2 linked regions of the Breoghania sp. L-A4 genome follow. The main gene of each other region encodes a partner of the protein of the gene in region 2 in a complex. Links are inferred from orthologs where the notes say so. Each region holds a gene or a part of one and is shown on either strand. Other genes may lie near its edges.

Evidence for each region. Proteins that work in one complex are often made in the same cells at the same time.
Region 1: the proteins of D1F64_RS22695 (region 2) and accD are in contact, whole or in part, in a solved structure (PDB 8UXZ), measured with the Escherichia coli proteins. The link is inferred for Breoghania sp. L-A4 from one-to-one orthologs.

What each region holds. Positions count from the first base shown.
Region 1 is NZ_CP031841.1:210,955-213,848, forward strand. It holds accD (acetyl-CoA carboxylase, carboxyltransferase subunit beta), read right to left. Parts: upstream 1,976-2,894; coding sequence 1,025-1,975; downstream 1-1,024. Other genes in the region: D1F64_RS01045 (folylpolyglutamate synthase/dihydrofolate synthase family protein), read right to left, coding at 1-1,004; trpA (tryptophan synthase subunit alpha), read right to left, coding at 2,015-2,857.
Region 2 is NZ_CP031841.1:4,964,603-4,967,918, forward strand. Bases 190-3,049 are described here. They hold D1F64_RS22695 (acetyl-CoA carboxylase carboxyltransferase subunit alpha), read right to left. Parts: upstream 2,167-3,049; coding sequence 1,213-2,166; downstream 190-1,212. Other genes in these bases: D1F64_RS22690 (murein L,D-transpeptidase family protein), read right to left, coding at 190-967; D1F64_RS22700 (DUF3108 domain-containing protein), read right to left, coding at 2,544-3,049. Also shown: more of D1F64_RS22690, read right to left, coding at 1-189; more of D1F64_RS22700, read right to left, coding at 3,050-3,316. UniProt on the Escherichia coli protein: Component of the acetyl coenzyme A carboxylase (ACC) complex. First, biotin carboxylase catalyzes the carboxylation of biotin on its carrier protein (BCCP) and then the CO(2) group is transferred by the carboxyltransferase to acetyl-CoA to form malonyl-CoA.

The sequences.
Region 1 (2,894 bases), 4.8 Mb from region 2 along the record:
AGCCGGTCATCGAGGTCCGCCATGGCGCTGGCGATGGCCACGCCGGCGGCCGGGTTGTGGCCGCCGTCGAGCCAGATATCGGCTCCCTCGGGCGCGTGCTTGAACAGCCGCCCATGCGTCAGCCGCTGCAGGCGCGCGGGCCAGGATACGGTGCGCAGACCCTGTTCGGTCGCGCTCATGCCGGGCCAGACGCCGGCCGCGCGAAGCGCCGCGATGGCCGTGCCCGCGTTGACGACCTGGTGCTGCCCGGTCAGTCTCGGCAACGGCAGATCCAGAAGTCCGCCCTCATCTTGATAGATCAGGCGGCCGTGCTCCTCGAACGCGCTCCAGTCCTGGCCGCCGATGGCCAGCGGCGCGCCAAGCGCCTCTGCTTCCGCCTCGATGACCGCGCGCACCACGTCGTCCTGGGGAGAGGTCACCGCCGGGGCGCCGCGCTTGAGGATGCCGGCCTTTTCCAGCGCTATGCCTTCCAGACGGCTGCCGAGGAAGCGTTCGTGATCCAGGGAGATCGCGGTGATGACACTGACGATCGGCTTTTCGATCACATTGGTGGCATCGAAACGGCCACCCAGTCCGACTTCCAGCAACAGCACATCGGCCGGATGTTCCGCGAAAAGACACAGCGCCACCGCGGTGCTGATCTCGAAAAAGGTGATCTGCGCGCCATCATTGACGTATTCGCAGCGCAGCAGCGCCGCATTCAGAACGTCATCGGCGACCAGCCGCCCGCCGCCGGGTTGGCCAAGGCGAATCCGCTCGTGAAAGCGCACCAGATGCGGTGAGGTATAGACATGGACGCTTTTGCCGTCGGCTTCCAGGATCGCCCGCATGAAGGCCGTTGTTGATCCCTTGCCGTTGGTGCCCGCGATGTGAATCGTCGGCGGCAGCGAGCGCTCGGGATTGCCCAGAGCATCCAGCAGCCGCTGCAAGCGGTCCAGCGACAGGTCGATCTCTTTCGGGTGGAGCCCCAGCAGGCGCTCCAGAACGGCTGTGCTTTGATCCATGGTCGGAGACGCCGCCTTCCTCAGGTCCGAGGCGCTTCGGTGGCGTCCGCCTTGGGCGGTGCATTGCCCGCCCCGTCGGCATCTGCGGCAGGCGTCTTGACCGGCGCGGCCACGCCAGGCGCGGGCCGCTTCATCAGAACCGAGCAGATGCGCGCGATCGTTTCGGCCAGCTCATGGCGATGCACCACCAGATCGACCATGCCGTGCTCCTGGAGGAACTCGGCGCGCTGAAATCCCTCGGGCAGTTTCTCCCGGATTGTCTGCTCGATGACGCGCGGCCCGGCGAAGCCGATCAGCGCGCCGGGTTCGGAGATATGAATGTCGCCCAGCATCGCGTAGGACGCCGTGACGCCGCCGGTGGTCGGGTTCGTCAGCACCACGATATAGGGCAGGCCGGCTTCCTGAAGCTGCTGGATGGCGACCGTGGTGCGCGGCATCTGCATCAGCGACAGGATGCCTTCCTGCATGCGCGCGCCGCCGGAGGCCGCGAACAGCACGAAGGGCGTGCTGTTCGCGCGCGCGATGTTCAGCCCCGTGATGATCGCCTCGCCGGCGGCCATGCCGAGCGAGCCGCCCATGAAACTGAAATCCTGCACGGCGACGGTGAACGGATCGCCCTTCACCGCGCCGCTGGCCACCAGCACGGCGTCTTCCATGCCGGTTTTCGCCTTGGCGTCGCGCAGCCGGTCGACGTAGCGGCGCTCGTCGCGGAATTTCAGCGGATCAGTGACGACCTCGGGCGTGGGGTGCGTCTCGAACGTGCCCTCGTCGAAGAAATACTCCAGCCGCTGGCGCGCGGAAATGCGCATGTGATGGCCGGAAGTCGGCACAACCCACTGGTTGGCTTCCAGATCGCGGTGGAAGACCATTTCGCCGGTCTCGGGGCACTTGATCCAGAGGTTCTCGGGCGATTCCCGTTTGTTCAGGAAGCTCTGAAGTTTCGGCCGAACGACACTGTTGATCCAGTTCAAGGCAGATGTTCCGTCTCTTCGCGTTACCCAGGTAACGGATTATTCGGCAGCTTCCGAACGGGCGGCATGCACGCCGCGGCTCAGTTCGGCAACAAGCTGTGTAACGGCGGAAACCGTCGTTTGTGTGGCGCGGCCGTCCGAGTCGAGGCTGTTGCGCACCGCCTCCACGAGCGCGGAGCCGACGACGACGCCGTCGGCGTTGCGGCCGATCTCGCGCGCCTGATCGGCGGTCTTCACGCCGAAGCCGACAGCGATCGGCAGGCTGGTGTGGCCCTTGATGCGGTTGACGGCGACGGCAACCCGATCGGCATCGGGCGCGGCGGTGCCGGTGATGCCGGTGATGGACACGTAGTAGACGAAACCGGAGGTGTTGGCGAGCACGGCGGGAAGGCGGGCGTCATCGGTGGTGGGGGTGGCGAGGCGGATGAAATTCAGTCCGGCCTTCAGCGCGGGCACGCAGAGTTCGTCGTCTTCCTCCGGCGGCAGATCAACGATGATCAGCCCGTCGACGCCGGCGGCCTTGGCATCGGCGAGAAAGGCATCGTTGCCGTAGGAGTAGATCGGATTGTAGTAGCCCATCAGGACGATCGGCGTGTCGCCGTCGCTCTCGCGGAAGGCGCGAACCATTTCCAGCGTCTTCTTCATGGTCTGGCCGGCGGCCAGTGCCCGCTGGGAGGCGCGCTGGATGGGAATGCCCTCGGCCATGGGGTCGGAAAACGGCATGCCGAGTTCAATCACATCGGCGCCGGCCGCGGGCAGCGCCTTGAGAAGCGCAAGCGATGTGCCGGTGTCCGGATCGCCGGCGGTGATGAAGGTCACCAACGCGGGACGGCCCTTCTCGGCACATGCGGCGAAGCGGCGGTCGATGCGTGTTTGTGTCATGCTGCGGTTCTCATCCAGCCGGTTCAGGGGCGGCGGA
Region 2 (3,316 bases):
GCGTCTCGGCGTCCGCGCTGCCGCCGAAGATCTTGGCGAGCGCCGTGTCGCCGTTCTTCCAGGCTTCCTCGCGCGCCCGCTTGGCTTCTGCCTGCGCGACCAGCACCGTCATCTTCTCGTCGTCACGGCGCTGCTTGGCGGCAACGGCCTGCTGGATCGGCGCGGGCACCTGATAGGCCGGGCATTCCTTGTCGGCGATGAACTTGTCGCGGTCGTTCTCGAGCTGCGCATCGAACACGTAGCGCTTGCCGCAGACATCGACCTTGGGCACCAGCCGCGTCACCTCGAAGTGGTCGTAGCCTTCCTTGAGCATGCGCCAGAAGGGCATGAACTCGTTGTCCGCGTGCCGGGCCATGTTTTCCGGCGTCATGCGAAACGGATAGGCCTCCACCTGGAAGTCGCGCTGACCGCCGCGGAACGATTCGCGCGCCAGCGAATAAATCTCCTGGATCTGCTCGTCTTCCATCGCGTAGCAGCCGCGCGAGGAGCACGCGCCGTGCACCATCAGGTGCTGGCCGGTGCGGCCGTAGGCGCGGTCATAGGCATTGGGATAGCCGAGGTTGAACGACAGGTGATAGGAGGAGTTGGGGTTCATCTGGCCCGGGCGGATCGTGTAGAATCCTTCCGGCGCCTGGCGGTCGCCTTCCTTGAACTTCGGCCCCAGCTTTCCCGACCATTTGCAGATCGGGTAGCTCTTCAGCAGCGCGAACTTGCCGTTCGACGTCCGCTTCCAGACCTCAAGCTCGGATTCTTCCTTGAACAGCCGCACCAGGACCGGATCGCCCGGGCTCATGTCCTTGGACTTCATGTCCGCCTTGATGGCGTAGCTCAGCGGCTGCAGATGCTTGGGTCCATAGCCAAGGCTGTCAGGCTGGCATCCCGCGACGACGCCGGCCAGCGCACAGGCCGCCGCAAGCCGGGTCCAACCGGCTCCGATCCCAAAGCTGCGCGATGTGTTCGCGGACATGCACTATCCCTGACTGTCCGGCGCGCTTGCCGCCGGTTGACCGGTCACCAGCCTAATCCGTTAACCTTTCGCATTTCTTGCCAAAGGCGAGGCTATATTTTGACACCCCTCTCCTCAAGCCGGAATTCGGCAATTCAATGACCACGCGCGGATTTCTCGCACGCTTCGTCAGCGTCCGGGCGCAAAACAGCTTGGGATCGGGAGTATGCCGCGATTTCGGACAGGTTCGGAGGAATCCGCCCCGACTAAGTCTTCTGGCCGATCGCGAGGAATTTCTCACGCCGCCGCTGGCGGATTTCCTCGGGCGCGACATTGTCAAAGCCCTCAAGCGCCGACTCGATAGCGTCACCGGCCGCCCTGATCACCTGCACCGGCTCGCGATGCGCGCCGCCGACGGGCTCGGTGACGATCTCGTCGACCACGCCGAGCCTCAGCAGGTCCTGGGCGGTGATCTTCATGTTGGTGGCCGCGTCCTGCGCACGCGCCGAATCGCGCCACAGAATGGAGGCCGCACCTTCCGGCGAGATCACGCTGTAGATCGAGTGTTCCAGCATGATCACGTGATTGGTCGCGGCGATCGCGATGGCGCCGCCGGATCCGCCCTCGCCGATGACCAGCGCGACATTGGGCACGGTCGCCTTCAGGCACGCGGCGGTGGAGCGGGCGATCGCCTCGGCCTGGCCGCGTTCCTCGGCGCCGATGCCGGGATAGGCGCCGGCTGTGTCGACGAGCGAAACCACGGGGATCTGAAAACGCTCGGCCAGTTCCATGATGCGCACCGCCTTGCGGTAGCCCTCGGGCCGCGCCATGCCGAAATTGTGCTTCAGCCGGCTCTTCGTGTCATGGCCCTTTTCCTGGCCGATCAGGGCGACGGAGCGGCCGCGAAAGCGCCCGAAGCCGGCGATGATCGCGTGATCCTCCGCAAACTTGCGGTCGCCGGCCAGCGGCGTGAAGTCTTCCACCAGGCGATTGACATAGTCGCTCATGTGCGGACGGTCGGGATGGCGCGCCACCAGCGTCTTCTGCCAGGGCGTCAGCTTCGCATAGAGTTCAGCGAGCGCCTGGCTGGCCTTGGCCTCGAGCCGCGCGATCTCGCCGGCGACGTCGACGGTCTCGCCTTCCTTGGTGAGCGTTTGCAGCTCATGCACCTTGCCCTCGAGATTGGCCACCGCTTTTTCGAATTCAAGATAGCTGCGCATGAGAATGGTCACTCGTGAGGTAGGTCTGATCGGGCCCGTGCCCTGTCGTATTCCAGTTCGCGCCCCATCCCGGTTCGCGCGCCCGTCTCGGGCGCCCTGAACCGGCGGATTCCGGAGCGGATTCGGACCATGGTGCGTCGGGCAGGAAGCCGTATGGGCTGGTCGCGGCCGCACTATCTGTCCGAAAATCGGCTGAAACGGGGCGCCACCAGCGGTTTCACTCGCCGGAGCGGCCAATGGCCGGACGCGATGCGGCGCGACACTGGCCGCAAGGGGCCGATCTGTCAAGCCGCGGTGGCAAGGCGCCCTGATTTCATGGAATGGCGGCGCGGGTTTCCCGTAAATGCACCCGCGCCTTCGTAAAACCGGAAATTGTACTAGCGGCTGGCGTGCTTGCGTTCCCCGGTGCGGATCTCAAGCTTGCGGGCCTGGACCACCAGATCGCCGGTCATCGTGCGCATGGAGATCCGATAGGGCAGCAACACGTCGCTGGTCGCCATGGGCGCCAGCCAGATTTCGATGTCGCGATTGTCGGCCATGTATTTTACCGACTTCTTGGCCGGGCGGTGGCCCGCCACCGGCACCCAGCGCGCGCCGCACACGATCACCGGGCCATCGTAGCCGCGGCCGCTGACCGTCTGGGTGCTCTTGTACGACAGCTGCACATCATAGCGCGTCCAGCCGTCGAAGATCGGAATGCGCCGGTCGCAGCCCTTGGGCGTCAGCGCCTGGCCGGCGTTGGCCACCGGCATCAGAATGGCGCTCAGCGGATCGACGATGCCGCGCTGATGGACGCGCGTCACCGGCACCCGGTCCGGTCGCTTGGCGAGTTGCGGGCTTGTGGCAATGTCGCGCACGTTGCCGCGGGACAGGCCCATCGCGACCCGCGAGGACCGCTCGCTCTCCTCGGAAATCATGTCGTAGCGGTCCGGCATCACCCTGGTGCCGTGCAGCGAGCCGGTGGCGTAGGCATTGCTCTTTCCCGCAATAATGATGCGCGCCAGGCCAGACGGACGCATGCCGACACGCGCCGAATAGGCGTCGCCCTGCAGCTCCAGCGACAGCGTGCCCTTTGCGAACACGAAGCCGGCGATGGAGATGTCATAGGCCGCGCCGACGTCGGCGTTCTCCGCCAGTACGGGTGCCGGCG